3 regions of the Shewanella scandinavica genome follow, and region 3 is predicted to be linked to each of the others. Evidence: predicted binding sites of a transcription regulator. Region 3 holds the regulator's gene; each other region holds the start of a gene.

Region 1 (10,924 bases), on a different contig from region 3:
CTAATCAGTTCAGAGCCTCACAGGTATCTCAATCCAAGGCACATTGACGCAGAAATGGTATTCCCTTTTAAGTCAATGCAACACCGGAGTGGGATGCCGAAGGTCGGCTAACTGTTAACGGCATGGCAACGCGCTTTATACTGCGTTTAAGGCTTTCGACAGAGCACCACTATGCCTTCAAGCCTTTGCCTTGTTTAAAGCGCGTTGAATTCCCGCTGAATGAACAGATATTAAATACGATTGGTATTAATCCTGCGAATAGCTAAGAGCCTAAGGTCTACCTCGGGTAGCACTGTGGCTTATCTTTCAAGATAGCCGCTCCACAACAAACCGTATTGAGCCTCTAGCACCGCTTTGTGTTGGTATCAAGGGGACATCTAAGTTGTCAAAATGGATGATTTAATTTGTTAGATTGACCCCATTCCTCTTCTTCTTCTTCTTCTTCTTCTTCTTCTTCTTCTTCTTCTTCAATCAATTCCTTCAGAACGATATGCCTTTCTATATTCATTCAGAATCAAATAGCAGTAACTTGGATTGTGAAATTTGCATACTTTTTCACTTGGTTTATTCCTATGTTCGTTGTTTTCAATTTAGAAATCATTTTTTAGTCTAGGACATCCTTTCGACTTAACTCTAGCATTGTGGCTGTTTCATTATGGAATATTGATTTAATTGCTCGATTTCTGAGGATTAGTGATTAACAGTCTTTTGGTTTAGTTATTATTGGTAAGACCAATTTACATTTGCATGGTGTTTTTGTTATCAATTGGTTATGTTTGTAGCGGGTTAAGTTCAAGCTGGTTTTCTTGTTGCGTGATTTATTAGCTTTTAAATGTGATTTTTTATTCAAATATTCTTTGTGTGGTGGTCGCTATAGGTCTGTCTACGAGAGACCCATAGTTTGTAAACCGCTCAACCGATTGAATGTTGAACTTGTGATGCGATAGCGATGGTTTGGGGCAATCGTACTGTTGATAGGGATTGAGAGAGTAAGGGGTAGGGGGAGCTATGGAGGATGTAACGCAATCTTTATTGGATGCCGTTGGCATTATGTTTTTGGGGATGGGCTTAGTGTATTTATTTTTAAGTGTACTAATCCTTGGGATCCATTTGGTTGCGCGCTGGTGTGCAGTCGATGCTGCCTCTGCACGTTTTGTTAAAAATCATGCTAAAAGTCAGCAGAGGGTATCGCAATCTGATGCTAAGCCTTTAGACCCAAATGTGGTCGCTGCGATTTCACTAGCGGTAAAGCAGTATCGTTCACAGATTAAGTAATGGGGAGCAATATGACTTTTGTATCTAATTCTACGACGGCAGTGGCTAAGCCATTATTTTTAACTGATGTCGTTTTGCGGGACGCGCATCAATCCATTTTAGCGACGCGCTTACGCATTGATGACATGTTACCGATAGCACCACGACTCGATAAGATCGGCTTCTGGTCACTGGAATCTTGGGGCGGTGCGACGTTTGATGCTTGTATTCGTTATCTTGGTGAAGATCCTTGGGATCGGATTCGTGAGCTGAAAAAGGCGATGCCCAATACGCCACAGCAAATGTTGCTACGTGGCCAAAACCTCTTAGGTTATCGCCATTATGCTGATGATTTAGTTACGCGTTTTGTTGAGCGCGCCCATAGCAATGGCGTTGATGTATTTCGTATTTTCGATGCGATGAACGATGTGCGCAACCTCGAGACTGCGGTGAAAGCGGTGCGCCAAGTTGGCGGCCATGCGCAGGGGACGATTTCGTATACCACGAGTCCAGTGCATACCATAGAGACGTGGGTTGATATGGCAAAACGTCTCGAAGATATGGGTTGTGATTCTTTGTGTATCAAAGATATGGCGGGCTTACTTAAGCCGATGGAAGCGTTTGAGCTGATTAGCCGACTAAAATCCCAAACGCAACTTGTGTTATCTATGCACTGCCATGCGACTACGGGGTTGAGTACTGCGACTTATCAGAAAGCCATTGAAGCGGGTATTGACGTGCTCGATACGGCAATTTCGTCGATGAGTCAAACCTATGGACATACTGCAACTGAAACCGTTATCGCTATGGTGGAAGATACTGAGCGTGCCACGGGTTACGATATGGTGTTGCTTGAGGAGATTGCAGCTTATTTCCGTGACGTGCGCAAGAAGTACGCTAAGTTTGAAGGCGCGCTGAAAGGCATAGATTCGCGTATTTTACGTGCACAAGTGCCTGGTGGCATGCTGACCAATATGGAGAGCCAATTAAAGGAGCAAGGCGCGGCCGATAAGATGGACTCGGTATTGGAAGAAATTCCCCGCGTACGTGCCGATTTAGGTTTCTTGCCGTTAGTGACGCCCACATCGCAAATTGTTGGCTCGCAGGCAGTCATTAATGTGTTGATGGGTGAGCGTTATAAGTCACTGACCAAAGAGACTGAAGGCGTGCTCAAGGGGGAATATGGCGCGACGCCTGCGCCAGTCGATGCAGCATTGCAAGTAAGAGTGCTGCAAGGGGCGCAAGCCATTACCTGTCGCCCTGCGGATCTATTAACGCCTGAATTGGCTAAGTTAAGGCTTGAGTTAGCAGATAAAGCACAGGAACAAGGCATTCGCCTATCTTCAGAGCATGACGATGATGTGCTGACCTATGCACTCTTCCCACAAATAGGATTGCAGTTCTTAAAGAATCGTGACAATCCGAGCGCCTTCGAGCCTAAGCCTGAGCTGACGTCGGCACTTGCTACTAATGCTGCGGACCGTGGCCCTGAAACCTACACGGTAACTGTCGAAGGGCAAGATTATGTGGTCGAAGTCGCCGCAGGCGGTGAGATCTCGCAAATTCAGCCACAGGGTCAAAGTGTGCAAGCCGTGCAAACTGCTACGGCGAGCACTGCGCCATCAACAAACCATGGTGAAATTAGACTTGAAATGAGCGCGCCTCTGTCGGGCAACATCTTCAAAGTTCATTTTTCGCCAGGCGATAGAGTGCGTGAAGGCGATGTCGTGATCATCCTTGAGGCGATGAAGATGGAAACTGAAATTCGTGCTCAGGGCGATGGCATTATCGCTAAGCTCTGGGTGAAAGAAGGCGACTCAGTGTCTGTGGGTTCTCAATTACTGGCCTTGGCGTAGGAGTCATTATGGAAGGTTTAATGGCTTTTTGGGCCGAGACTGGTATTGCCCATTTTACTGGCGGGCAAGTGTTGATGATGGCAGTGGGCGCTTTGCTCTTGTATCTCGCCATCGTGCGTGGATTTGAGCCTTTGTTGTTGCTGCCCATTGGTTTTGGTGCAGTACTGGCGAACATTCCCCATGCGGGATTTACCGAAGAAGGTGGCATGCTGTATTACGCCTATCATGTGGGGATTGAGACTGGGGTGTTCCCACTGTTGATCTTTATGGGCGTCGGCGCGCTGACCGACTTTAGTGCCTTGATTGCCAATCCTAAAACCCTGTTGTTAGGGGCGGCGGCGCAGTTTGGGATTTTCGCGACATTGATTGGTGCGATAGCGCTGAACTTAGTGCCGGGCTTTGAGTTCACCATGAAGGACGCGGCGGCCATTGCGATTATTGGCGGTGCTGATGGACCTACGGCGATTTTCCTCGCCTCCAAACTGGCACCTGAGTTATTAGGGGCGATTGCGGTCGCGGCTTATTCCTATATGGCGTTAGTCCCGATTATTCAACCGCCGATCATGCGCTTACTGACAACCCAAGCTGAGCGCGAAATTAAAATGGAGCAGCTGCGCGAAGTCAGTAAAAAGGAAAAGATCATTTTCCCTTTGATGGTGCTGGGATTAACGATCCTCTTCTTACCCGCGGCCACGCCGTTAGTGGGCATGTTTTGCCTTGGTAACTTGATGCGCGAATCGGGCGTAGTGGATAGATTATCGAAAACGGCGCAGAACGAGCTTATTAATATCGTCACGATTTTCTTAGGGTTAGCTGTGGGTTCTAAGTTATCCGCGGATCAATTCCTGCGGCTGGAAACCTTAGGGATTCTGGTTTTGGGTGCCTTGGCTTTCGGTGTTGGTACTGCCGCGGGGGTGTTGATGGCAAAGCTGATGTGTAAGCTGTCGGGCGGTAAAGTGAATCCGCTGATTGGCGCCGCAGGGGTATCGGCTGTGCCTATGGCGGCGCGAGTCGTCAACAAAGTGGGATTGGAAGCGAATCAACATAACTTCCTGCTGATGCATGCTATGGGGCCCAATGTGGCGGGGGTGTTAGGCTCTGCTGTGGCGGCGGGGATTTTACTTGCTGTTCTTGGGTAACTGATTGGGTTAATCACTGAGTTAACCGATTTGGGTTAACCGATTTGGGTTAACTGAGCTTTGAACATCTTCCAATCGTTAGCTTAGTTTTATCACTAAGGCCAACTCAGTATTGAGTTGGCCTTTTGCTAAGCCGTTAACCACATTAACGTGATGAGGATTAAAATCATCCCTTCGCCTATGCCGATAATGTAGATAAAACCTCGTCTGCCTTGTTTTAGCGTGAGTTTGTTGGCTTTTAAAAATAACGCCCAAAACAAACATAGGATCAGCGGGATAAGGAAGAGTCTCGTCATTGTCTGTTCTGCTAAAATGTGAGTTAGAGTGGCTTCAGAGTCTAACAGCTTGATCTTATTTGGGTAACCTATTTTGCAGCTGATGAGGACCGTTGGAGTTGATTAGGGCTTTAAAGCCGACGGATTAAAGGCCGTTTGCTGGATAATAAAAAAGACCGCCTAAGCGGTCTCTTGATTTACATCATCTGCGTAATTTACCTAATGTTACTGGTGGTTTAGCGCAGTGGCTTCGATCCAGTATTGTTATTGCTGCGAATTCACAGGTGTAATGTCTTGGTTATCGTTCGAATAGAACTGCGCTTCATCGAGTTCATTTTCTGATTTACCAATCACGACTGCTGTCATCATATCGCCCGTCACGTTCGTTGCCGTGCGGATCATATCGATAATACGGTCAATCGCGGCGATAAAGGCAATGCCTTCAAGTGGCAGACCAATCACACCTAAGGTCACAGTTAACATCACCATTGCACTTCCTGGCACGCCAGCGGTTCCAACAGAAGCCACGGTTGCAGTCACGGCAATCATTACATAGTCCAGTGTATCGAGCGGAATATTGTAAATCTGCGCGATGAAGATAGCGGCAATCGCAGGGTAAATACCTCCACAACCGTCCATGTTCATGGTCGCACCTAATGGCATCACAAAGGCACTATAACGCTTTGATACACCCATGGTTTCGACTGCGCGGGTGCTCGCAGGTAAAGTACCGAAACTTGAAGAAGTACTAAAGGCGACTAACTGCGCTGGCATAGCTTTGCGGAAAAATTGCAGTGGGCTTAAACCACCGACAAATTTCACTAAGCCACCGTAAACAAAGATGATATGGATAAAGGCGGCAATGTAGATAGCCCCGATAAACTTACCTAACGGCAGTAGAGTCGATAAACCGTATTCACCGACAACCCAAGCCATTAAACCAAACACGCCGATAGGAGTGAGTTTTAAGACCATGCGAGTCAGTTGGAACATGACTTCTGCGCCCGCTTCTATGGTGCGTTTTAGCGGATCAGCCTTCTCGCCAACTTTGTTGATAGCGATACCCACTAACGCGGCAAACACGATAATTTGCAGTACCTTGCCTTCAGCCAGTGAGGCGAAAGGATTGACTGGGATCATGTCGAGCAACACTTGTGCAAAACCGGGAATATTACGCTCGCGCACTTCAGTCGCCGTGAGCTGCATAGTGCCGCCCATGTCGATCATTGAACCTACGGCTAAGCCAATCAGCGAGGCAATCGTGCCTGTCAGCATGAACATGCCTAAGGTTTTAAGGCTCAAGCGTTTCAGGCTAGTTTGCGAGCCTAGCGACGTGATGCTGACGACAATGGCACAAAATACCAAAGGCGCGACCAACATCTTAATGGCGCCAATGAACAGATCTCCGAGTGGTTTTAGCACTGTAGCGCTTTCACCTAAAATAACGCCAACGAGCGCACCTAAGATAAAGCCTGCTAAGACTTTTTGCCAAAACGGAATGCGGCTAATGGTTTGAAGGATCATGCATATTCCAGAAAAATAAATTAAGAGTGAGCCAATAGACCTGCGATGATAGGATTCGTATTCAACGAGTTGAGCGTGATGTTAACGCGCTCTCAGTCATGCGCATGGTCATTGATTGCCATAGTTAAACCATTGTATCGACAGAGCTAGGGTTATAACAAACCGTTTTTCTTATAACTTATTGTGATAAGTGAGTTTGTTGTAAAAAGATTAAGTGAAACATTCAATTAACCCATGACAAACCTTATCGCATTGAATACAAAAAGAGAGATTTATCATTGAGTAAGCCATTATGACTGAGTTAGGCATTATGTTCACCGGCGCTTTTTTAGCGGCGACTTTGTTACCGGGGGGATCTGAAGTCTTACTCGTGGCGCTATTAAACAAAACTCCAGAGGCTTGGGTTGCGCTGGTCGTGGTGGCCAGTATTGGCAACACGTTGGGCGCGATGACCAGTTTCTATTTAGGCCGCTTAGGTCGCCTAGCAAAATCACCAGAAGCGTTAGCGACGGGTAAACACGCAAAGGGGCTCGCCATGATTGAACGCTACGGCGTGTGGGCGCTGTTACTCTCATGGGCACCGGTTATCGGCGATATTCTCTGTTTATTGGCGGGCTGGGTGAGGTTGCCGCTAATGTCCTCTTTACTGATGATTTTAATCGGTAAAACAATTCGTTACTTAATTGTTGCCGCTGCCGTGCTGCAATGGATGGCATGATGGCGTTAGGATGCATTTAATGGTCAAGGGCGGGGAGTGTTTTTCCGTTTAGACTGAATTTACTGTATAGATAGGAACTTAGTGTCAATTTTGCGAGTCATAAATCCCAATGCTTAATCATTTAAGCGCACTTTATTCTACGGACTTTGCTCTACGGGCTGTGACTAAGCGTACTATGACGTTGCACAGCTATATGACTATACGCAGCACTATGATTATTAAGCTGTATTTTTGACCCATTGATGTATGAGGGGAATGTTTTGAAGAAATGGATATTAGCGGTCGCAATTTCTGCCGCACTCGCGGGCTGTGCATCTGAAACGACTACGGCGAACTTGCCCGCAGGCGTTAAACTTATCGAAAATGTGCAACTGGCTGATTCGCAAGTAGGGATACCCTACAAAAAGTACCAATTAGCCAATGGGTTAACGGTTATTTTGCATCAAGATGATTCCGATCCCTTAGTGCATGTCGACGTCACTTATCATGTGGGCTCAGCCCGTGAATTAGCTGGCCGTTCGGGTTTTGCGCATTTATTTGAACACATGATGTTCCAAGGCTCGCAGCACGTCGCCGATGAACAACATTTTGAAGTGGTTACCGAAGCTGGCGGCACCTTAAACGGCACGACCAATACCGACAGAACCAACTACTTTGAAACCGTACCCAGCAATCAATTAGAAAAAATGCTGTGGCTTGAGTCGGACCGTATGGGCTTTTTATTGCCGGCACTCACCAGTGAAAAATTTGAAGTGCAGCGCGAGACAGTGAAAAACGAGCGTGCGCAACGTATCGACAATCAGCCCTATGGCCGCATGAGTGAGCATTTTAGCCAAGCCATGTATCCTGTCGGTCATCCTTATTCTTGGCCTGTGATTGGCTGGCCGGACGATCTTAATCGCGCCACAGTTGATGATGTTAAACACTTTTTCCAACGTTGGTATGGGCCTAACAATGCAACCCTGACCATAGGTGGGGATTTCGATGAAATGCAGACCTTAGCCTGGGTGAATGAATATTTTGGTGAAATCCCCCGTGGCCCTGAAGTCTCGTTAGAGCAAAAGGCGCTGGTTAACTTAGATAAAACGCGTTACATCTCCATGGAAGATCAAGTGCACTTGCCCTTGATCCGTATTGGTTTTCCAACCGTATACGCAAGGCATCCTGATGAAGCTGCGCTCGATCTGTTAGCCAATATTTTAGGCGGCGGCAAAACATCCTTGTTATATAAAAACTTGGTGAAAGATGGCTATGCCGTGCAGGCCAATGTCAGCCATCCTTGCCAAGAGCTGGCGTGTCAGATGTCGATTTATGCTTTAGCTAATCCTGAAAAGGGCGGCAAACTGGCGGATCTGGAACAACGTATCCTCGATTCTATTAATGAGTTTGAGCAACGTGGCGTTACCGATGACGATTTGCAAAAAGTCAAAGTGCAGTTTGAGGCCGATACCATTTACAGCCTGCAAAGTGTTTCTGGCAAAGTGTCTGCCTTAGCGATGAACCAAACGCTGTCGGGCAATCCGAACATGATAGCTTCAGATTTGAGTCGTTATGCCAATGTGACCAAAGACGATGTGATGCGCGTGTTCAAGCAATACATTAAAAATAAGCCTATGGTGGTGATGAGTGTGGTGCCGCAGGGTATGACGTCACTTATCGCCCATGCCGATAACTTCACGCCAGCGACCTTGCCCATTGCGCAAACGGCGGTAGAAGGGGATTTGCCAAAGCCTGAACTTGTTTCAAGTTTTGATCGAACTAAAATGCCCGCATCTGGCGCTGCACCAGTGTTAAAGGTTCCGACAATATGGACTAAAACCTTAGCCAATGGCATAGAAGTCATGGGGACACAAAGCACTGAAACGCCAACGGTTGAGCTGATTGTGTACCTTAATGGCGGCCATAGACTGGTACCAGTTGAAAAAGCGGGCTTAGCGACGCTGACTGCGGAAATGCTCAATGAGTCGAGCAAGAAACGCAGCAGTGAAGTGCTTTCGCAAGCGTTAGAAATGCTCGGCAGTTCAGTCGACTTTAGTGCCTCTGAATATCAAAGTGCGATTAAAATATCTACGCTGACAGCGCATTTAGATGAGACGCTGGCGATTATGGAAGAAAAACTCTTCCAGCCAGCCTTCAACGAAGCGGATTTTACTCGAGTAAAACAGCAGCAGTTACAGCAGATCCAGCATATGCAGTCCGATCCTAGCTACCTAGCTGATACGGCGCTATCGTCTTTGTTATACGGTAAAGACAATGCTTTAGGCGTGAATGACATAGGTACACTCGATTCAGTCGCGGCGCTTACGTTAGCCGATGTAAAAGCGTTTTATGCCCAGCAGTATCAAGGCGGTAACGCTAAAATCGTCACAGTCGCCAATTTACCTGAATCAGCATTATTGCCTAAGTTAGCGGGATTGAGTCAGTGGCAAGGGGCTGCCGTTGTGGTGCCGCCACTTAAGCCATTCCCTGCATTAAAAGGCGGTACGATTTATCTGATTGATAAACCCGGCGCGGCGCAATCGGTGATCAATATCGCCAAGCGCGCATTGTCCTATGATGCCACAGGCGATTACTTTAAATCTTACCTGATGAACTACCCGCTAGGCGGTGCATTCAATAGTCGTATCAACCTGAATTTACGTGAGAATAAAGGTTATACCTATGGTGCTCGTACCAGTTTTGCAGGCGGTGCTGAAGTCGGTGATTTTGTCGCATCAAGTAACGTTCGCAGTGACGTGACGGCGAAAGCACTCACTGAGTTTGTAAAAGAAATCAGTGCGTACCAGCAAAAGGGTATGACAGATACTGAACTTGCCTTTATGCGAAATTCAGTCTCGCAAGGCCAAGCACTTGATTATGAAACGCCGTATCAAAAAGCGGGCTTTATGCGCATGATCCAACGTTACCAATTGAGCCAGGATTTTACGACTCAACAGGACAAGATCATTAATACTGTAACAAAAGATGAACTCAATGCCCTCGCGGCTTCCGAGCTAGATATCAATAAAATGGTGATTCTGGTGGTGGGAGATAAAGCAAAAATCGAAGCAGATTTAGCGGCATTGGGCTATCCAATTGAAACTTTAGTATTGTAAATTGGTATTTCGCCCTTATATAGGTGATAGACGTGTACGTTAATTAACGACTATTCGTCATATATTTACCGGATTTACATCGAAAGACGGTGACAGCATTAGCTGTCACCGTCTGCTTTTAACAGTACAAGTTGTGAATTTGGCTTGCCCCACAGACAGGTTTAGATTTATTTTGAGGCGTATTTTGCAAGATAAGCCTCAAAATAAAGGTCTGACTGTTAACCTTGTCGCGATAGCGAATCACCAATTAGAGAAGCGCAAATTGAAGTCATTCAATGAATTAGTACAACATCTCTCGGACGCCCATGGGCGCACCGCACTCTTGGGTATGTTACGTGGCATAGAACGTGAGGCGTTGCGGATTGATGAGTCGGGTTATCTCGCCACCGATTCGCATCCTGAAGCCTTAGGCTCAGCGTTAATGCATTCGCGTATTACGACGGATTACAGTGAAGCCTTGCTCGAGTTTATTACTCCGGTACATAACAATGTTGAGCAACTGCTAAACGGATTAACTGAAACCCACGCCTTCAGCGTGCGCCATTTAAATGGTCAGCGCCTGTGGCCTGTGAGCATGCCTTGTTATGTGAAGGACGAGAAACAGATCCCCGTTGCCCGTTATGGTTCATCAAATACCGGTATGATGAAAACCTTATATCGTAAGGGCTTAACCTATCGTTACGGCGCCTTGATGCAGATTATTTCTGGGGTGCACTTTAACTTTTCGGTATCACAAGAGTTATGGCAAAGCCTGTACGAATTGAGCGATAAGCAGTTAAGTTACGATGATTTTATTTCTGAATCCTATTTTGGCTTGATCCGTAACTACCGCCGTTTAGTCTGGGTGCTACCTTATTTATTTGGTGCTTCACCAGCGTTATGTAGCTCCTTCATTAAAGATCAAAAAACCGATCTTAAGTTTGAAAAAACGGGCCACGGTACTTTGTATCTACCCTTTGCGACTTCGTTGCGTATGAGCGATTTAGGCTATACCAACAAAGAGCAAGAAGAGCTGAATATCAGCTATAACTCTTTGCCTGAGTATCTGGCTGGCGTAAATGCG
Region 2 (10,924 bases), on a different contig from region 3:
CCCAACTCTTTAACACAGCACGACCTAATGGCCCCTGCATTTTACGAACGAGCGCGCGTAATTGATCAATGCTCGTAAATAAATGCGGCTGCGCCTCAGCTTCGGTCAACACAGGTAAAGCGCCAATGTTATGTACGAGTCCGGCTAAGGTTAAGGTATCAAAATTTAATCGACTGGTTGAATGGCGTTTATTATACATCTGCAACATGGCACAGGCGGCTGCGGTCACATCGATTGAGGTGCGCCACACTTCATCCATCACTTCCCACACCATTTCATTGGTGGAAATGAATAATTGCTCCATCGCCACCGAAGTTGCGATGCTTTTAATTTGAATTAAACCAATGCGAGAAACCGCACTGTTAATGCTTTCAGCGGGTACGCCTCGGCTGTATAAGGCGCTATTGGCCACCTTAATGATACGGGCAGAAATCGCCGCATCTTGGCCGATCACTTCAGCCACTTGTTTAAGGCTCGCATCGGAGCGTCCGACCACTTCTTGCACCCGCATCGCCACTTCAGGCAACGTCGGTAGCACTAAAGCATCATCTTTTAGTTTTTTTAATAAACTGACTAACAGTAGATGTTCGGTAGACATCTTAGCTCCCATCAATCTGTAAACATGAACATTGGATAGTTGGAGTATATCAGCTGACCGTCATTAGATACGTAGAAAAAAGCAACGGACGTTAATAAATTGTATGATTGCGTTATCAATTTTGGCTTAATTATCGGCTTTAATCTTCTACAGTAATCATCACCAGAGCTGAAATGTTCCTCGCTGCTCGCTCACGCTAAACGCCCTATATTCGCAAAATGTGAAGTACCACTAAAGTTAGTGAAGGCAATTTGCATAACCCTACTTTCATTGTGTAAAATCCCGCCCCCGCGCACCGCGCCATTTATTCATCGATTAATTAACCAATTTGAGAGTGATTATGTTTAAACCTGAGTTGCTGTCTCCAGCTGGAACCCTGAAGAACATGCGCTACGCCTTTGCCTATGGCGCAGATGCTGTGTATGCCGGTCAGCCGAGATATAGCCTAAGGGTACGTAACAATGACTTCAAAATGGAAAACCTTGCCACAGGCATACAAGAAGCCCATGCGTTGGGTAAAAAACTCTATGTTGTGAGCAACATAGCACCCCACAATGCCAAGCTAAAAACCTATATCAAGGACATGGAACCCGTAGTGGCGATGAAGCCAGACGCGCTGATCATGTCCGATCCGGGTTTAATCATGATGGTGCGTGAAGCCTTTCCCGATCAGGTAGTGCATTTATCCGTACAGGCCAATGCCATCAACTGGGCCTCGGTCAAGTTTTGGCAAACCCAAGGGATCAAGCGCGTGATCCTGTCGCGCGAACTATCCTTAGATGAAATCGAAGAAATTCGTCAACGCTGCCCCGATATCGAACTCGAAGTCTTTGTGCATGGCGCCCTGTGTATGGCGTATTCAGGCCGTTGTTTGCTTTCGGGTTATATCAATAAACGCGATCCAAACCAAGGCACCTGCACCAATGCTTGTCGCTGGAAATACGATGTACACGAAGCGCAGCAAAACGACAGCGGCGACATCATTGCCATGCCTAATGCAGTGCAAATCGAAACGCCGACGACTTTAGGTGCAGGTGCACCTACAGATCAAATATTCCTACTGCAGGAAGCCAATCGTCCCGGCGAATACATGCCAGCCTTTGAAGATGAGCATGGTACTTATATCATGAACTCTAAGGACTTACGTGCGATTCAACACGTTGAGCGCCTAACAAAAATGGGCATAGACTCACTTAAAATTGAAGGCCGCACTAAGTCTTTTTATTATGTTGCCCGCACCGCACAGTTGTATCGCCGCGCGATTGAAGATGCGTCATCGGGTAAAAATTTCGACCGCAGCCTAATGAATCAATTAGAGGGACTCGCCCACCGTGGTTATACCGAAGGCTTTTTGCGTCGTCATGTGCATGATGAATATCAAAATTATGACTATGGCTACTCTGTCAGTGACACCCAACAATTTGTGGGTGAACTGACGGGCAAACGCAACCTGGCGGGATTGGCAGAAATCGAAGTGAAGAACAAGTTTTCCGTTGGCGACAGTGTCGAGCTGATGACGCCGCAGGGTAATATCAGTCTAACGATCGAACAACTCGAGAATCGCAAGTCAGAAGCGGTTGAAGCGGGCTTAGGTTCGGGGCACACTGTGTATCTGCCCGTGCCGAAAGAGGTCGATTTGAGCCACGGTATTTTGCTGCGTAACCTGCCCCAAGGTCAGGATACGCGCAACCCACATGAACTAGGTTAAGGTATGGCATTACTGATCGACGATAGCTGCATCAACTGCGACATGTGTGAGCCTGAGTGTCCTAATCAGGCCATCACTATGGGCGAAGAGATCTATGAGATCGATCCCGACCGCTGCACCGAATGCGTGGGGCATTACGACAAACCCACTTGCGTGTCTGTCTGCCCTATTGATTGCATCGACCCAGATCCAAACCGCGTCGAATCCAACGACGAGCTGTTAGTGAAATTTGCCGTGCTAACGCAAAAAGCTTAATCACTTAGCCACAAGACCGAGTGGTAATCTAACCTCTCGGTCAAATCCGCCCTCATACCCGCCTAAAGCGTTCACAACACTGGCATATAAACAGTATGCAAAACCATTTAAGCGCATAAATCCGAGCATTTAATTACAGCTTCATAAAAACACTACTTTAGACTGACACTGGTTTAGAACTGCCAGCCAAAAAACTGACTGACGGTATTTATCCCTTCTTCATCATTTATCATTAAAGACATAATGTCGCTTGATAAATCAACATTTTTGCAAGCTTTGTCACTTTAATGGATTGGGAGTTATTATTTTGACGCTTATTTGTACGGCTCAATCATTATTCCTGTACAAACTCATTCACGCCTCAATTGTAAATCAAGTGTTACATTTTAATTTTATGAATGAGCTAAGCCTTAAGCATTAAACTGGGCAGGTTGAAAATACCTTCTACATTGGATTATGTCTCGAAGTCAGTGGAGACATAAAAAGAAAATGGAGTTCAACATGCATAAGAAACATTTAATAGCAGTCGCGGTCGCAACTGGACTTGCTTACTTCCCTGTTAACGCTAATGAATACCAAGCGACTATGGTCAATGTGCCGCAATCTAAAGCCATCAAAGATACTTACATCGTTGTATTCAATACCCCAAGTGTTCTTAATCTCAGTAATAACAATGCCATATCTGACTTTGCTACTCAGCAAGCCGAGAGTTTAGTGAATCAATATGATGTCAGAGTGATGAGAAGCTTTGGCAGCGCCCTCAATGGCGTACTCATCAATGCAAGCCCCCAACAGATTAAAGCCTTGCGTAGCGATCCTAAGGTGAAATACATAGAACAAGATCAAGTGATGTCACTAACGCCCATGATGGAAGCCAATGCGGACCAACCGAGTCCGACCTGGGGCATAGACAGAATCGATCAACGCAACTTGCCATTGGATAACAACTATCACACGGATTACGATGGATCAGGTGTGACCGCCTTTGTTATCGATACTGGGGTGCTAAATACACACAATGAGTTTGGCGGCCGCGCAAGCAGTGGCTATGACTTTATCGATAATGACTACGATGCGACTGACTGTAACGGTCATGGTACCCATGTGGCGGGTACGATTGGCGGCTCAACCTACGGTGTCGCGAAAAACGTCAATGTGGTGGGTGTCAGAGTGCTCAACTGTTCGGGTTCTGGCAGTAACTCTGGCGTGATTGCTGGGATAAACTGGGTGAAAAACAATGCTTCTGGCCCAGCGGTCGCGAACATGAGTTTAGGGGGCGGCGCCTCCCAAGCCACAGATGATGCCGTCAATGCCGCCGTAGCGGCGGGGATCACCTTCGTCGTAGCGGCCGGCAATGATAATAGTAACGCCTGTAACTACTCTCCAGCCCGCGCGGCAGATGCCATCACTGTCGGCTCAACCACCAGTAACGATTCCCGCTCGAGTTTTTCTAACTACGGGACTTGTTTAGATATTTATGCGCCCGGTTCGAGCATCACTTCCTCTTGGTATACCTCAAATTCGGCGACCAATACCATTAGTGGCACCTCAATGGCTTCCCCCCATGTGGCAGGCGTCGCAGCATTATACTTAGATGAAAATCCTAACCTCTCACCCGCACAGGTGACTAACTTACTCGCAACGCGCGCCACTTCGGGCAAAGTCACAGATGCTAAGACAGGTTCACCGAATAAGTTACTGTTTTCACTTGCAAGCGATGATGGTGGCTGTGGTAATAATTGCCCCGTTGACGAAACTCCGCTGCAAAATAATCTGGGTATCGCGATCAGTGGAGCCACAGGTTCAGCAACTTATTACTACATTGATGTCCCCGCAAATGCGGCCAGTTTAGGCATCAACCTCGCGGGGGGCTCTGGCGATGCGGATATTTATGTCAGCCAAGGACAAAAACCGACGACGACCAGCTATCAATGCCGCCCATATCAAAATGGTAACAATGAGAGCTGTAATTTTACCGCACCTGCGGCGGGTCGTTGGTATGTGATGGTCCAAGGCTATAACAATTATGCTAACGCCCAGCTTACCGCCAGCTACAACCTTAATGGCGGCGGAAATTGTACCGATGCGAACTGCTTAACCAATGGCGTACCTGTCACGAATTTGAGCGGAGCAACGGCAACTGAAGCCCTGTATAAAATCGTCGTCCCTGCCAATAGCCAGCTGAATATTGCCACCAGTGGCGGCACTGGCGACGTGGATCTGTATGTTAAAGCAGGGACTGTCCCAACAACCACCAGCTATGATTGTCGCCCCTATAAAAATGGTAACAATGAAAGCTGTTCGATTACCGTGACTCAAGCGGGAACTTACCATGTGATGTTGCGTGGTTATGCTAATTACTCGGGCGTTCAACTGAGCGCAAGCTACTAGCGAGTGAATCGGTTCAGTGAGTTTTGAATCAAACTCAAGCCCACTAAGGTAACAACTGAGTGGGCTTTTTAGTGGTTTATTCAGAAGGCTATCTCGCTAAATAGCATTAATCACTTGATCAATAACTTGGAGACTTAGCGAGAATAACCGTTGGTTTTGCTTCGAGTTGCAAACGCTCGATCACAGCGGCGAGCTTTTCAACGCTAAGGCGAATTGGGGTCGGCATACTGGCAAATTCGATACTGAGCAGCAGGTTTTTCACTTCGAGCCCTAATTCTGTATCGCCTTCAATACTCAACTTACGCTGGAAGAATAGCGTGTCGGGATCTTCCTTTGCTGCTGCCACTAACACCAATTCAGCTGAGTTGGCACTAAAGCTCACCTGCGCGTCGGTCAATTCTCTGACTTGCCACTTGCCATTAAAACTCACCTCAAAGGCCAGATTTAAATCATCCACTCGGATCGCAACCCATTTATCACTCAAAAATTCGAGTTCATCGTCTGCTGCTTGCTCAGCGAGTAACAGCCCAAGTAATTGGCTGATCACTTTCGCTTTGAGGCTAAAGGGCATTTTAGCAAGGGGAAAGCCAATGGCTTTTGGAGTGAATTCTAAAAGTTGCTGAGCGATTTTTGCGGAAAAAACAGCGGACATGGCGTAAACCCTACAAGAATAAAACATATATATCCCAGTTTATCGGGATTTTATGATCTTAAACCTGTTTTAAATCAATTCATCGCCATTCAATCTTACCTACACTCAGCGGCTATCATTTTATCGGGAGCATCATTATGGAGCTGTTGTGTCCAGCAGGAAATCTGGCCTCGCTAAAGTCGGCATTACATGCCGGAGCCGACGCTGTGTATCTAGGACTAAAAGACGACACCAACGCGCGCTCGTTTGCAGGATTAAACTTTACCCCAGCAAAGTTGCAAGAAGCCACTGAGCTGACGCAAAAGCACGGCAAGAAAATTTTTTTGACCTTAAATACCTTTCCAAAACCCGGTGAAGAGCATCGTTGGTATCAGGCCATTGATTTAGCTGCAAAACTGGGAATGGATGCGTTGATTGTTGCCGATCTTTCTTTGCTCGATTATGCCAATAAACACTATCCACACTTACCGCTGCATTTGTCGGTGCAAGCCAGTGCGACCAATCTGGGCGCGCTGAACTTTTATAAAGAAGCTTTTAACATCGCCAGAGTCGTGTTGCCGCGGGTGTTATCGATGAAACAAGTGCGCGATCTTGCCAAGGTCAGCCCAGTGGATTTAGAAGTGTTCGCCTTCGGCAGTCTATGCATTATGGCCGAAGGTCGTTGCCAACTGTCATCCTATGTGACGGGCCAATCGCCCAACACGGGCGGCTCTTGTTCACCAGCAAAACACGTGCGCTGGCAGGAGGAAGGACAGAACCGATTAACCCTGCTCAACGATGTGTTGATTGATAAATCAGCCCTCGATGAACAGATGGGTTATCCCGTGGTATGTAAAGGCCGTTACATCACGGAAGATCAAGATTCGCCGCAGTATTTGCTCGAATCACCAACCAGTTTGAATACCTTAAGCCTACTGCCAGAACTCGCTAAGGCGGGCATAGTGTCGCTAAAAATCGAAGGCCGCCAACGCAGCCCTGCCTATGTTGAGCAAGTTACGAGAGTTTGGCGCCAAGCCATAGACACCTATCGAGATAACCCAGAACTGTACTCAACAAGCCCAAACCAACCCCATTGGGAACAAGCCCTTGCAAAAGTTTCCGAGGGTCAAATCACCACACTTGGCGCCTATGAGCGTGATTGGCAATAAAGGTTAATGAACAGAGCGCCAGATTAACAAAGGACAAGTTATGCATATTTCCCTAGGCCCGCTGTTGTATTGCTGGCAAAAACAACAGGTCACAGATTTTTATCAGCAAGTTGCCGCCAGTCAAATCCCTTTAGTGTATTTAGGTGAGGCCGTTTGCAGTCGCAGGCGCGAACTCAAATGGGGCGATTATCTAGAGCTGGCGCAAATGCTCAAGCAGGCGGGTAAAGAAGTGGTGATTTCAACGCTGGCGTTAATCGAAGCGCCATCGGAATACACTGAGCTGAAACGCCAGGTCGATAACGGCGAATTTATGGTCGAAGCGAACGATATGGCAGCTGTCTATCTCGCCAACGAGCACAAGCTGCCCTTCGTCTGCGGCGCGAGTATCAATAACTACAATCGCGCCAGTTTAGACATTTTGCAGCGATTTGGGATGCATAGGTTTGTGATGCCAGTGGAACTTTCAAAGGCTTGGCTTAGCCAAGTGATCCAACAAAAGCCGTCATTTGAAGTGGAAGTGCTCGGCCACGGCTATTTACCCCTCGCCCATTCGGCGCGATGCTTTACCGCTAGGCACAAACAGCTCACCAAAGATCATTGTGAAACAGTGTGCCGTGAATACAGCAAAGGGCTACTCGCGCAAACCCAAGAGCAGCAGCCTTTGCTCAGGCTCAATGGGATCCAAACTCAATCCGCTAGCTGTTTAGATTTACGCAGTGAAATAACGACAATGGCGCAGATGGGGGTCGATGTGTTTCGCGTATCCCCCAGTAGTTTTGACTGTATCGCCACAGCCAATACCTTGGTCGATGCGATTAACACGCCTGAAAATGCTCAACATTTTGCGATTAGCAGCGACGCGAACCTAGAGAGAACCCAGTGTAACGGCTATTGGTTTGGAGAAGCAGGCCTTGCTGTGCATGCCAATCCCTAGCCTGACTCAGAGCCTGAGCCTTAGTCTGAGCCTTAGTCTGAGTCTGAACATGAGACTGAGCTAGAAACCAGAACATGAGCCAGAGCTTAATCTAACGAGGAATCTGAGCGGGAAACATGACCTAGATTTAAGCCAACGTCGAAGTTAACTCAAGGAATGAGTTTAACCAGTGAGGTTTCACTCTTGGCTGGTTCGCTCTTGGTTGGAGTGTAACTGACTGAAAAGCAGCACAGTGGTCCAGCACAATAGACTCCCCAGCCCTATCCATTCCAGTAGGGCTGGCCACCACAAACTAGGACGCGGCAGCTGCAATACCATCTCCTGATAAAACGGCCTATCCCCTTCGGTCAAACCTAAATCCAATTGTGGCGCATACAGAAACGTCATCATGCTGCACAGCACTATGAGAGCTAATAACCCAGTCCAGCGACCAAAATGAGACTTGCCGAAAAAAACTAAGGCTAAGTAGAAAATCGCACTTAAACTTCCCAGATAGAAAAACCATTTCAACCCTAAAACGTGCAAGTGATACACGTTCACCGGAAATAATCCCACGCTCGCTAAGGCTAAAAAAGTGCACGCCAAACTAATAAAGAAAGGATATCCCCAAAAAGACATCACCTGCTGTAGCGAAGACAAACAATAAAAGACAAGACTTAAGCTGCCAAAAAACAATCCCCCGTTAAGGATCACAGCAAAAGACGAGTGACCATAAGTCCCCAATTCGCTAAGGGTATGATTTAAAAAATTAAAGCGATGGGACTCGACATCATCGAATCCTAAAACAGTCATCACAATACCGATTAGAAGCCCAAAGATCCCCAGAAAACCAAACTTAATGGCCAATGTCGAGCCGCCTTTAATCTTAATCTTCTCTACTTTTGTCGTCATGAATACTTGAGTTGGATAGGAATGATACTAACTTACATGGAAATGAGAAGATTTAAAGCGGCGGGTATCCGCTTTATGAATAATATTTTTACTTTCATCGTTATTAGCGACTATTTAGTCAACACCTAAAGCATCAGGATGCTGAGGTAGAGCACACATCTCACTGAGCTGATTTAACTGCTTGTCGCATAAAAATGTGCCAAGCAGCAAAATAGACTGAACATAAGCGTGGCATTCTTAAAGCGTGCTTGCCCACGCCATGTAGAAAGTGTTATCACGATAGCCCGCTTAAATCGCACAAAAAACCAACTAATAGGGCTGTAAGGCTAAAGTTACTGATGTTTTTTCGTGCAGAAACAACATCTCAATCGTTTTAACTACAACACCATACAAAGAATTAACCTACCAGAAACAAGAATACTTAACACAATGTTTATAATGAGTTTTTACTTGTACCCACCCGAAAGCATCGACCTAATATCACCGATAACTTAAGTAAAATAACTATGCTGTTTTGCTGCTTATATCAAACTAACTAGCGAATCGTTTTACATAGACAAGCTAAGCGAGTAATCTTCCCCATTCTCGTTTTTGAGTTGAATTAAAATGCACCTTAATTGGCGTCAACAGCGTGTTACGTGCGGCTATTAATTCAAATTTACCATGTACGACTCGTACTTTAAGGTGTACAAAATTGGCTACTGAAAATAAAAATCGAAACATTAAGACGGTACTCACCTTTATCGTCCCTTCGCTGATCGGTCTGTTGTTATTTATGACCCCTATCAGCTACAACGATGCGATCACTATTCCAATCGCGATTATCTCTAAAGCACTGCAAGGCGCATTGAGCGGCGTGTTAACCCTCATAGTGACCATGATTATCGTGGCTACGGCGCTGGCCTCTTCGCTGTCAAAAGCATTTAAGCCTAAGTTTGTGGCCCAGAATCACTTCCTTAATGCCTTATTAAATGTCAGTCCTTTATGGTTGATCACGCGGATCATAGGTGCGGTGTTTGTCGTGCTGACCTATTTAGGCTTAGGCCCAGAGGCCATTAACTCCTCAAGCACAGGTGCATTAGTCTTAAACGACTTACTGCCCGTGTTGTTCTCGGTGTTTATCTTTGCGGGTATGTTGTTACCGCTGCTGCTGAACTTCGGTCTACTCGAACTGTTTGGCACACTGCTAACCAAAATCATGCGCCCCGTGTTCAATCTACCGGGTCGCAGTGCAATTGATTGTATGGCCTCATGGTTAGGTGATGGCAGTGTGGGTATTTTGCTGACCAGCAAACAATACGAAGCACGTTTTTATACCCAAAGAGAAGCGGCCGTTATCGGCACCACGTTTTCGGCAGTATCGATTACCTTCAGCCTAGTGGTGATCTCACAGGTTAAATTAGAGCACATGTTTGTGCCCTTCTATTTGACTGTGTGTCTCGCCGGTTTTGCCGCTGCTGTGATTGTGCCTAAGTTGCCACCGCTATCGTGGAAGAAAGACAACTACATAGACGATACCCCACGCATGCCAGATGATGAGCTGATCCCCGCGGGTCACAACGCTTTCTCTTGGGGTTTTGATAAAGCCTTAGAAAAAGCCGCCAGTGCCGGTGGCATCAAAGCCGTTTTGAATGAAGGCGTTAAAAACGTTGTCGATATGGTGTTTGGCATTATCCCTGTGGTAATGGCAATTGGTACGCTAGCGCTGATTATTGCCGAGCACACACCTATCTTTAACTATCTGGGTATGCCGTTTATTCCATTACTCGAATTACTGCATATTCCAGAAGCCACTGAAGCCTCTAAAACGATTGTGGTGGGTTTTGCGGATATGTTTATTCCGTCGATTCTGGCCAGTTCGATTGAATCGGATATGACCCGCTTTGTAATTGCAGCACTATCTGTGACTCAATTGATCTACATGAGTGAAGTGGGTGCATTACTTATCGGCAGTAAAATCCCCGTCAATTTTGTTGAACTCTTCATGGTATTTATTCTACGCACCTTAGTGACTCTGCCTGTTATCGCGGGTGTAGCGCATTTATTGTTCTAACATTACGCTAGTTTGGGCCTAACGTAGGTTTTAATGTAAGTCCAACAAGCGTTCCAAAAAAGGGGAGTCAGATTAACTGACTCCCCTTTTTGCACTAACTCATACACGAACTGGCTGATTTGATTATATAGCGTGACTTAATCGTACAATCTCCACTCGACAGCACACAACTCACTTTTGGACAGAAGTACTTTAAGAATTTCTGGATAGACTGCTGAAGGATCAAACTTGGTCATTTAATTCTTTAAGTGCTGGCTTATGATGAGCCATGGCATTCGCTCACCGACACGCAGC
Region 3 (10,924 bases):
CTCCCCGCGTTTATCCAAACCCGTCCCCAATAACTGGATGGAGATGCTCAGCCATCGGTTGCGCGTCTTCCCTTTGGTCTATCACGGCGGTTTTGTTCTCCAAAAGCGCCGAATAATTCCCGTGTAACCCCATATTCGACTCTACGGTCATTCCCTATTTGACGCCTATCTTCATGGTGTTGATAGCGACATTGGCACTGGGTCATAGTGCATTCTTCCATCGGGATTTCCGGTGCATCCTTTGATAAAAAACGTTTTCCAGACAGTGTTTCAGCCTGCTCACAGCAACTGCCGTCATTCACTATGCTTACACTGTGAAAATGATGATGCGGCTTAGTTCTATCCGCGTGTTGATTTACCGCTTTAGCATAGTGTCTATGCCGCTTGTGACCAGTATTGAGTTTAAATAGGCCAAATAGCGCTACTGCGACTATACATAGTAGCAAAACAGTTAACATGACGCCTCCTGAAAGCATTTTAAGCAAATTAAGGTTCAGTTTAGTTTGATTTGAGATAATCACCAGTTTTGAATTTAAATTCATTAAAAACAAAAAGTTAAATGGACTATTGCTCTCTGCATATCCATCTATTACTCTTGCGCTACTGATAAGCATTATCATTAATGCGGCCATGTTCACACTCGCTGAACATATCATCACTTTGGGGAGAAATGAGTAATGAAATGGGTAACTTGCGCGGCTATTGTTGGGTTAATGTCGGTTGGGCATTCAGCGAATGCAGATGATAAATTAACCGTTTATTCTTATCGTCAAGCCTTCTTGGTGGAGCCTATCTTGACGCGTTTCACCGAAGAAACCGGCATAGGCGTTAATTTGGTCTTTGCAAAAGATGGTATTGCTGAGCGTCTCGCCCGTGAAGGTCGTTTATCCCCAGCAGATTTGGTGCTGACCTCTGATTTCTCGCGTCTAGTTGAATTAGTCGATAAAGATCTGACTTCACCAGTTAAAAATATCCAACTCGAAAGCAACATTCCTGCTCAGTATCGTGACCCCGATGGCCAGTGGTATGCCCTGACCATGCGAGTACGAAATCTCTATACGGCGAAAGACCGTTTAGGGCCGCAGCAAATCACCTATGAAGAACTCGCCGATCCTAAATACAAAGGCAAAATCTGTACCCGCAGCGGTAAGCATCCATACAACATAGCATTAGTGGCATCTATGATTGCTCACCATGGTGAAGCTGAGGCTAAAACGTGGCTGACTGGCGTGAAGAGTAACTTAGCGCGCAAGCCACAGGGTAACGACAGAGCCCAAGTGAAAGCGGTAAAAGAAGGTTTATGTGATATCGCCATCGGTAACAGCTATTACTACGGCAACATGATGCAAGACCCTGAGCAAAAAAGCTGGGCCGAGGCCGTCACTATTAACTTCCCGAACCAAGCCGATCGCGGTGCTCATGTGAACGTTTCTGGCATGGTGTTAACTCGTCATGCGCCTAATAAAGCCAATGCGATCAAATTGATGGAATTTCTATCCGCCGATGTGGCTCAAAAGGCCTATGCTGAAGTGAATATGGAATACCCAGTAAAAGCCGATGTGGCACCTTCAACCTTAGTGGCTTCATGGGGGGAGTTTAAGTCGGATCAATTGCCGATTTTTAAATTGGCTGAATATCACCAAGCGGCAGTTAAGTTATTAGATGAAGTGCAGTTTGATCTCTAGCATTTGACGTTAAGCACTAGTGACAAATTGCAGAACTAGGTTATCAGCGCCATTGATTGGCGCTGTAACTTTTTAAGGATTGACATGATTTTAGGATTAGCCAGAAGCTGGTCGCTTGCTGGTTATGCGGTCGCCACCATACTGGTGTTGCCACTGGTTGCGCTGATATTGCAGGCTTTGCAGCCTGATGAAGCCGTGTTTGGCCACTTGATGGCAACGGTTCTGCCAACTTATATCATCAACAGTTTATTGCTGATCTTTTGGGTGAGTTTGGGCGCGTTATTACTCGCGTTACCTTGTGCTTGGTTGATGGCTCGCTGTGAATTTGTCGGTAGGCGTTATTTGCAATGGGCGCTATTACTGCCCCTCGCTATGCCGGGATATATTGTTGCCTACGTTTATACCGATTTGCTCGATTATGCGGGGCCAGTGCAGCGCAGCTTGAGATCAATATTTGGCTGGAGCTCACCGCAGGATTATTTCTTCCCCGATATTCGCACCTTAGGCGGCGCGGCGTGCATGTTGTCGCTGGTATTATTTCCCTATATTTATCTCTTGGCGCGTACCGCGTTTATGGAGCAATCCTTAAGTTTGGCCCATGCTTCGCGCATTATGGGCTGTTCGCCGTGGCAGAGTTTTTGGCGGCTTTCATTGCCTATGGCAAGGCCAGCACTCTCGGTTGGCGTGGCTTTGGTGGCGATGGAAACGGCCGCCGATTTTGCGACGGTTAACTATTTTGCCGTGCCAACCTTAACCACGGCCGTGTACGACACTTGGTTGGGTTATGGCAATCTGACCGCCGCCGCTAAGTTGTCGGCGATTATCTTGCTGGTGGTGTTTAGCCTGATTGGATTTGAGCGTTTCGCCCGCCGCAAACAGCAGTTATTCCAAAAGCAATCGCGCATCCAAGCCAGTGATTTGTATCGACTCTCGACAGTGCAAACCGCAGTTGCACTGAGCTTTTGTGCCACTCTGCTGCTATTAGCCTTTTTGCTGCCCTTTGGGATTCTATTATCCTATGCCATTGGTTATTTTGAACAAAGCTGGGATGAGAGTTTTTGGCAGTTAAGCCTTAACAGTCTCAGCCTTGCGCTGATCACTAGCTTAATTTGTTGCTTAATCGCTTTGCTGCTCATGTTTGTACGCCGGATAAGCCCAAGACCCAGTGATGCCTTGCCCTCACGTTTAGCCTCGACGGGTTATGCCTTGCCCGGCACTGTGCTCGCTATCGGCGTATTAGTGCCGCTCACTATGCTCGATTTTGCGATTAATGATCTGGCGGATCTGCTTGGTTTAGACGGCCCAGGACTTATCCTGACGGGCAGCGTAGTTGCGTTGATTTTTGCCTTTTGCGTACGTTTTGTGGCGATTGCTATCGGCAGCGTTGAAAGTAGCTATAAACGCATCTCGCCATCGCTGGACATGGTGAGCCTGACTATGGGCCAAGGCCCACGGCAGTTGCTGCAAAGAGTGCATTTACCTCTACTTGGCAAGGGATTGTTTGCGGGCGCGTTATTGGTGTTTATCGAAAGCATGAAGGAACTGCCCGCAGCATTATTACTGCGACCTATCGGTTTTGAAAACCTTGCAACCTATGTTTTCCAGTTTGTGTCCGATGAAAAACTCGAGCACGGTGCCTTAGCCGCGATTGTCATTGTACTGGTGGGCTTAGTGCCGCTGATTTATTTAAACCGTTCATTGGAGCAACACAGCTGATGGCAAACACGCTCAAGCTCATGCAAGTTCATAGCGATTATCAGGGCCAGCAAGTACTCAAAGGTTTGAGTTTGACCCTCGACCAAGGGGAAATCCTTGCACTGTTAGGTCCCAGCGGTTGCGGCAAGACCACACTGTTGCGGGCGGTTGCGGGCTTACAGGCGATTAGCCAAGGTGAAATCCAGATCAATGGCCGCGTTGTGAGTGGCGACAGCCAGTTTTTGCCCAGCGAGCAGCGCGGTATCGGCATGATTTTCCAAGACTATGCGCTTTTCCCCCATTTAACTGTGGCGGAGAATATCCTTTTTGGCGTGGCTAAATTGTTGGCCGGCGAGCGTCAGGCACGGTTGGATGACATGCTAACCTTAGTCAAACTCGAAGGCTTAGCTCAGCGTTATCCCCATGAGTTATCTGGCGGTCAGCAGCAGCGCGTCTCGATTGCGCGGGCACTTGCCTATGAGCCGCAGTTATTACTGCTCGATGAGCCTTTTTCTAATATCGATGCCCAAGTGCGCTACGAAATGATGGCGGAAATTCGCAGCATTTTGAAACAGCGTAATGTTAGCGCGGTGTTTGTCACCCACAGTAAGGATGAAGCCTTTGTATTTGCTGATACTTTGGCGATTTTTAAGCAAGGCATTATAGTGCAGCATGGTAGCGCCGAAGCCTTGTATGCCGCCCCAAACAGTCGTTATGTGGCGGACTTTTTAGGTAGCGGTAATTACTTACCCGCCGCAGTGCTCGATGGACACAGAGTTGCCACTCCTATCGGCCATTTAACCAGCCTCACGCCATTAGGGTTGCCGAGCGAGTTCAGCGGTACGGTATTTTTGCGCCCGCAGCAATTGACGCTCAGCGCCGATGAGCAAGGTGTGGGCACGATCACAGAGCGGCGTTTTTTAGGCGCTTTTTGTCATTACTGGGTCAAAATTGAAGCCGCTTCCCACGCTTATTATGTCGAAGTGCGAAGCCAAATGATGCAGCTCACTATCGGCCAAAAAGTCGGGGTAACGACAGAGCCGCACTCGCTGGTGCTATTTGAATCTTAGGCATATTAATATTGTGCAGAGCAAATCTAAGCGGTCAGGTATTAATGCCACGGCGATAAGCTATCACCAACTAAAGTATGACATTTTTGCTTACGTTTAACTTGGGTCTATGCGGTATTGGTTGGTGATATTTTAGACCATCCTTGTTACCTTAATTTCTCCAGAGTGGGAGGAATTATGATAAAAACAATAAAATCAATTTGTACCTTAGTGACAGTGGCGACGGCGATGTCGTCTTCAGGAGTGATGGCTATGGATAGGATCACGGGTAAAGCCTTTGCAACGCGCTCTGAAGTGTATGCCACCCATGGAATGGCGGCGACCAGTCAACCACTCGCCACCCAAGTCGCTATTGATATACTCAAGCAGGGCGGCAGCGCGGTTGATGCGGCCATTGCCGCCAATGCCATGCTAGGGTTAGTCGAACCAACGGGTTCGGGTGTCGGTGGTGACTTGTTTGCCATCGTCTGGAGCGCGAAAGATCAACGCCTCTATGGCCTTAACGCTTCGGGTCGCAGTCCAAAATCCTTAAGTTTAGAAAAGCTTAAATCCCTCGGCTTAGACTATTTGCCACCGCTTGGGCCTTTGCCTGTTTCTGTGCCCGGCGCGGTGGATGGTTGGTATGAACTGCATAATAAGTTCGGCAAATTAGCTATGGCCGATAATCTCGCGCCCGCAATCCACTATGCCCGTGATGGTTTTCCTGTCTCCGAATTGATTGCTTATTATCTTGAGGGTAGCGGTAAAAAACTCGCAAAATTCCCCGGTTTTAAAGAAACTTATATGCCTAATGGCAAGATGCCAGCGGTGGGCGAAATCTTTAAAAACCCAGCGCTTGCTAATACCTATGAGAAAGTTGCCAAAGGTGGCCGCGATGCTTTCTATAAAGGCGATATCGCCAAAAGTATCGATAAGTACATGAAATCCCAAGGTGGTTATTTAAGTTATGATGACTTAGCCAGCCATACTAGCGACTGGATAGAGCCGGTTTCGGTGAACTACCGTGGTTACGATGTATGGGAACTGCCGCCCAATGGTCAAGGTATTGCGGCGCTGCAAATCCTAAAAACCATGGAGCCCTTTAATATTGCCGCCATGGGCTTTAATAGCCCTGAATATGTGCATTTATTTGTCGAAGCGAAAAAACTCGCCTTTGCCGACAGGGCTAAGTTTTATGCCGACATGGCCTTTAATAAAGTGCCGGTTAACGAGTTGATTTCGCAGCAATACAATTATGATCGCGCTAAGTTAATCGATCCCAATAAAGCGGCCAAGAGTGTCGATGCGGGTAATCCTGCGTTGCAACATGGCGATACTGTGTACCTGACCACAGCCGATAAAGACGGCAACATGGTGTCACTCATTCAAAGTAACTACCGTGGTATGGGTTCGGGGATGACGCCGCCGGATCTCGGTTTTGTGCTGCAAGACCGTGGGCAAATGTTTGATTTAACGGAAGGGCGTTTTAATACCTACGCACCGGGCAAGCGTCCATTTCATACCATCATTCCCGCTTTTGTGACCAAAGACGGTAAACCTTGGCTCAGCTTTGGGGTGATGGGCGGCGCGACTCAACCACAAATGCATGCACAGATTCTAATGAACCTGATTGATTTTAAAATGAACTTGCAAGAAGCGGGCGATGCCCCCAGAATTTTGCATATGGGTTCAACCGAGCCCACCGGCGAAGTGATGAATGATGGCGGCTATGTCAGTCTGGAATCGGGCTTCCCTGTGGAAACGCGCCGTGAGCTTATCAAGAAAGGTCATGTGCTGCGTGATGGACTTGGGGATTTTGGCGGCTATCAAGCTATTGGATTTAATGCTGAAACGGGCGTGTATCGTGCGGCTTCTGAGAGTCGTAAAGATGGTCATGCCGCGGGTTATTAACTTCAGCGCCACGCTAAGGTAAGCTTGAGGCAGAGTAAGCTCTGCTTCATTTATTCGATTAAACTGATTGACGAGACTTTTACAGTCTCGTCAATTTTTATATTTAGAGATCTTGGGCGCGATAAAGCAGCGTAATGAGCATTATCATGATAAACCAGAACAAACTGTGCGTTAGTTAATGTCATTTTCAGGTAAAGTTGCGGATAATATTGCCGAAAATGAATTTAGAAAAAGGGTGATAACCAAATGGATATACAAAATATGCCGCGTGAACAGTTGGGTGTGTGTGCAGAGGGGAACTTACACAGTGTCTATTTGATGTTTAATGCCAATGACAATGTAGAGTCACAATTACGTCCCTGTCTTGCCAACGTTGCGCAGTATATTTATGAGCTGACAGATCAGTATTCTGACAGTGCATTCAATGGTTTTGTAGGGATTGGCGCTAACTATTGGGATAGCCTCTATCCTAATGCGCGTCCTGAAATGCTTAAGCCTTTCCCTGCGATGCAAGTCGGCAGCCGTGAAGCACCGGCCATTGAATATGATTTGTTCGTGCATATCCGCTGCGATCGTTACGATATTCTGCATTTAGTCGCTAATGAAATCAGCCAAATGTTTGAAGACTTAGTGGAACTAGTCGATGAAGAACGTGGCTTTCGATTTATGGATAGCCGCGATTTAACCGGCTTTGTCGATGGCACCGAAAACCCTAAGGGGCGTCACCGTCAGGAAGTCGCTCTGGTTGGCGATGAAGATCCTGAGTTTAGGGGCGGCAGCTATATTCACGTGCAAAAGTATGCCCATAACCTGAGTAAATGGCATAGATTACCGGTTAAAAAACAAGAAGATATTATCGGCCGAACTAAGCAAGATAATATCGAGTATGAGTCAGAAGATAAGCCACTGACTAGCCATATCAAGCGGGTGAATCTTAAAGATGAGAACGGTCAGTCGATGGAAATCCTGCGCCAGAGCATGCCTTATGGTTCGCTGAAGGAGCAGGGATTGATGTTTATCTCTAACTGCCGTACGCCGGAGCATTTTGAAAAGATGCTGCATAGCATGATGTTTGGTGATGGCGAAGGTAACCATGATCATTTGATGCATTTTACTAAGGCGATGACAGGCTCATCCTTCTTTGCCCCCGCATTGGATTTTATGCTGCAATTCGACGAATAAGCTTTCGATATCTGCGCAGATTCAGCATCAATTAAACGCACTTACGCTAACGCCTAAGTGCGTTTTTTATGCTAATGCGCAGGGAGCCATTTTTTGATATCGAGTTGCCATTGCTGGGCAGTGAAATCGATAAAGGCGCGCACCAGATTTTGCTGATAACTGCGGGACAAGTACACAGCCCACAGGGTTTGGCCTGGCGTCGTAAAGTCGGGTAACACTTCTTTGAGCTGGCCGCTGGCAAGGTATTGATTAGCTAAGTCGCAGGGCAAGCGCACTATGCCATGTCCTCGCAGCGCCGCACTGACCAATACGCCCATGTCGTTAGCTTTAAGATTGCCGGTGACTTTTACATGCTCGGCTTGCAGCTCTTTCAGGAAAGGCCAATTTTGTTGCGCCGAGTGTATCAGGCAGTTGTGAGCCAGTAGATCTATGGGCTCGACAAGTGGTGTGTTGCTATCAAGGTAACTCGGCGCAGCGCAGATCACGGCATCTATGGTCATTAAACGGCGGGCAATCAAATTCTCATCGGGCTGCTCGGTGTAGCGCAGCGCCACATCGACTCGCTCATCCACCAATTGGGCAAAACTGTCTGACATCACCAGCTGAATGCTGACCTTAGGGTGAATTTTAATAAAGCGGTCGACGACATCAAACAGACTGTGCTGTCCAAGGCCAATCGGTGTGGCGATACGAATACTGCCCACCAGTTCACTGTTATGGCTGTGGGCACGGCTTTCCATGGCGGCTACTTCACTTAAGATCCGCTGGCAAAATTGCAGCGCTTCTTCGCCTTGCAAGGTCAGGCTGACGCTGCGGGTGGTACGGTGTAGTAAGCGTAAACTCAACCACTGCTCTACTTCTTGAATATGGCGGGACACCTGTAGGCGGCTGAGGTCTAAATGCTCGGCAGCTTTGGTAAAGCTGCCGCAGTTTGCCACTTCGACGAAACTGCGTATTGCGGCAATTTTATCCATATTAGTACCTCAAACTGAAACAATCATGCTCATTTATTGATGTTTATCACGGGAACCACTGCAAGTAAACTGGCTTCAATGTAAATCATCAGAGAGAGTTAACGAAATGAAAATCGCAATTTTAGGTGCAACAGGTTGGATTGGTGGTGCAATTTTAAAAGAAGCATTGAGCCGTGGGCACCAAGTAACTGCGCTAGTGCGTGATCCGAGCAAGTTATCCGCTACTGACGTGGTTGTGTATGCTGTGGATTTAGAGCAGCCATTAGTTGCGCAAACCTTTGCTGGCGTAGATGTTGTCATTGCCGCTGTTGGTGGCCGCGCACAACAAAATCATGGCCTAGTGGCGAGTACGGTTCAGCATTTACTGGATGTGCTGCCTAACGCTAAGGTGCCACGTTTATTGTGGGTTGGTGGCGCAGGGAGCTTAGAAGTGGCACCCGGTGTGACTCTGGTTTCTAGCCCAGATTTCCCCGCAGCATATAAAGATGAGGCGTTAGCTCAGGGTGAAGCTTTGCAGGTATTTCGTGCGGCGCAAACTGCAATCAATTGGACCTTTGTGAGCCCAGCCGCTGAGATTTATCCTGGCGAGAGTGAAGGCCTATATCGCCTTGGTGGCGACAGCTTCTTTACCGATGCTAATGGTCGCAGCCGCATTTCTGTTACGGATTACGCTAAAGCCATGTTAGACGAAGCCGAACAGGGCACTCACGCAAACCAGCGCATCAGTGTGGCTTACTGACCTTAGCGTATAAACATCGGTGCGCGAGAGATTGGCTTAAATGTGTAACGTAATCGGGACAATGGCCAAATAATCAGCGCAAGATTGGACAGAAATGCGTACAGATGAAATAGAACAGGTCAGCAAGCTGACCTGTTTTTTTATTCTGCGTAATTGAATAAAGATTTGATGGTTTCTAAGGTATCGGCGATATCTTGGATGCTCGATGGACAAATAAAGATAGTGTCATCACCGGCAATTGTGCCCAAAATGCCTTCTGGTTTACCGATAGAATCCAATAAACGGGCAATCAGCTGCGCAGCACCTGGGCTAGTTCGCACGACGATCATCGCTTGGTTATGATCGACGTCGAGTACCAAATTCTTCAACGGGCTACCCGCGGTGGGTACGCCTAATTCGGCCGGCAAGCAATACACCATCTCTTGCTTAGCGTTGCGAGTCCGCACTGCGCCGAACTTGCTGAGCATGCGTGATACTTTTGATTGGTTAATATTACCAAAGCCTTCAGCTTGCAAGGCGGTGACGATTTCACTTTGAGAGCCAAAGCGCTCTTCTTTTAAAATCGACTTAAAAATTCTAACAAGGTCATCCTGATTCTTGGTCGTTTGCATAATATTATTATTCGTTATTCAAAAAAACAGGCCCATTTTGAATATTTTTAGAAAAATTGTCAACAAATAACCAGATTGGTTGAATAAAAATTCACTAACTCCCTGTGGTTAAGCGTTTGCTGTGGGCTTAAAAATACCAATTTGAGTAATTGTTCTACATTGCTTCTAACTTATTCCGGAATTCTTTTGTCCCACGACTAAGGGATAATTGAAATTGTTGTGACATTCCAGTAATGTGACGCCAACGTAAATTAGATCCATGTCACACATATCCGAGAAATAACGGAGATAACTATGAAAGTTGCTGTACTTGGTGCTGCTGGTGGTATCGGCCAGGCTCTTGCCCTACTGTTAAAAACTCAACTGCCTGCGGGTTCACATTTGTCTCTATATGATATCGCACCGGTTACTCCGGGTGTTGCGGTTGACTTGAGCCACATCCCTACTGCTGTTGAAATCAAAGGTTTTGCTGGTGAAGATCCAACGCCTGCCCTCGTGGGTGCTGACGTTGTTCTAATTTCTGCTGGTGTTGCGCGTAAGCCTGGTATGGATCGTTCAGATCTGTTCAATATCAATGCCGGTATCGTTCGCAACCTGATCGAAAAAGTAGCGGCAACTTGCCCTACGGCTTTGGTTGGCATTATCACTAACCCAGTCAACACGACTGTCGCTATCGCAGCAGAAGTGATGAAAAAAGCGGGTGTTTACGATAAGAACCGTCTGTTCGGTATCACGACATTAGACGTGATCCGTTCTGAAACCTTCATCGCCGAATTAAAAGGCCTGAATGTTGCTGACGTTAAAGTCAATGTGATCGGCGGCCACAGCGGCGTGACCATTCTGCCATTACTGTCTCAAGTTGAAGGCGTGACTTTCACTGACGAAGAAGTGGCAAGTCTGACTACTCGCATCCAAAACGCGGGTACAGAAGTGGTTGAAGCTAAAGCCGGTGGCGGAAGCGCGACTCTGTCTATGGGTCAAGCGGCTTGCCGTTTCGGTCTGTCTTTGGTTCGTGGTCTGCAAGGCGAAGCTAACATCGTTGAATGCGCCTATGTTGACGGCGGCAGCGAGCACGCAG

The links. The regulator ArgR, encoded in region 3, controls arginine synthesis, uptake and breakdown. The targets are predictions, from matches to a motif close to ANTGAATANNTATTCANT.
Region 1: Q4Q50_RS17275 (OadG family transporter subunit) is a predicted target of ArgR. The motif match lies at 834-851, and genes of this name have one in related genera.
Region 2: Q4Q50_RS01480 (YjiH family protein) is a predicted target of ArgR. The motif match lies at 9,173-9,190, and genes of this name have one in related genera.

What each region holds. Positions count from the first base shown of each region.
Region 1 covers NZ_JAUOES010000022.1:67,571-78,494, reverse strand. The annotation lists partial or broken gene Q4Q50_RS17285 (hypothetical protein) at 1-4, shown strand, start outside; gene Q4Q50_RS17280 (hypothetical protein) at 386-508, opposite strand; gene Q4Q50_RS17275 (OadG family transporter subunit) at 1,009-1,275, shown strand; gene oadA (sodium-extruding oxaloacetate decarboxylase subunit alpha) at 1,287-3,110, shown strand; gene Q4Q50_RS17265 (sodium ion-translocating decarboxylase subunit beta) at 3,119-4,249, shown strand; gene Q4Q50_RS17260 (hypothetical protein) at 4,378-4,545, opposite strand; gene Q4Q50_RS17255 (dicarboxylate/amino acid:cation symporter) at 4,789-6,048, opposite strand; gene Q4Q50_RS17250 (YqaA family protein) at 6,341-6,766, shown strand; gene Q4Q50_RS17245 (M16 family metallopeptidase) at 7,009-9,861, shown strand; gene gshA (glutamate--cysteine ligase) at 10,046-10,924, shown strand, end outside.
Region 2 covers NZ_JAUOES010000001.1:353,397-364,320, forward strand. The annotation lists gene Q4Q50_RS01440 (HDOD domain-containing protein) at 1-598, opposite strand, end outside; gene trhP (prephenate-dependent tRNA uridine(34) hydroxylase TrhP) at 939-2,306, shown strand; gene Q4Q50_RS01450 (YfhL family 4Fe-4S dicluster ferredoxin) at 2,310-2,561, shown strand; gene Q4Q50_RS01455 (S8 family peptidase) at 3,063-4,952, shown strand; gene ubiT (ubiquinone anaerobic biosynthesis accessory factor UbiT) at 5,071-5,604, opposite strand; gene ubiU (ubiquinone anaerobic biosynthesis protein UbiU) at 5,742-6,752, shown strand; gene Q4Q50_RS01470 (U32 family peptidase) at 6,793-7,686, shown strand; gene Q4Q50_RS01475 (DUF998 domain-containing protein) at 7,864-8,577, opposite strand; gene Q4Q50_RS01480 (YjiH family protein) at 9,272-10,630, shown strand.
Region 3 covers NZ_JAUOES010000004.1:225,005-235,928, forward strand. The annotation lists gene Q4Q50_RS04920 (glutathione S-transferase N-terminal domain-containing protein) at 1-33, shown strand, start outside; gene Q4Q50_RS04925 (hypothetical protein) at 48-458, opposite strand; gene Q4Q50_RS04930 (Fe(3+) ABC transporter substrate-binding protein) at 678-1,685, shown strand; gene Q4Q50_RS04935 (ABC transporter permease) at 1,770-3,401, shown strand; gene Q4Q50_RS04940 (ABC transporter ATP-binding protein) at 3,401-4,450, shown strand; gene ggt (gamma-glutamyltransferase) at 4,628-6,340, shown strand; gene Q4Q50_RS04950 (Dyp-type peroxidase) at 6,587-7,522, shown strand; gene Q4Q50_RS04955 (LysR family transcriptional regulator) at 7,594-8,496, opposite strand; gene Q4Q50_RS04960 (NAD(P)-dependent oxidoreductase) at 8,603-9,235, shown strand; gene argR (transcriptional regulator ArgR) at 9,376-9,846, opposite strand; gene mdh (malate dehydrogenase) at 10,141-10,924, shown strand, end outside.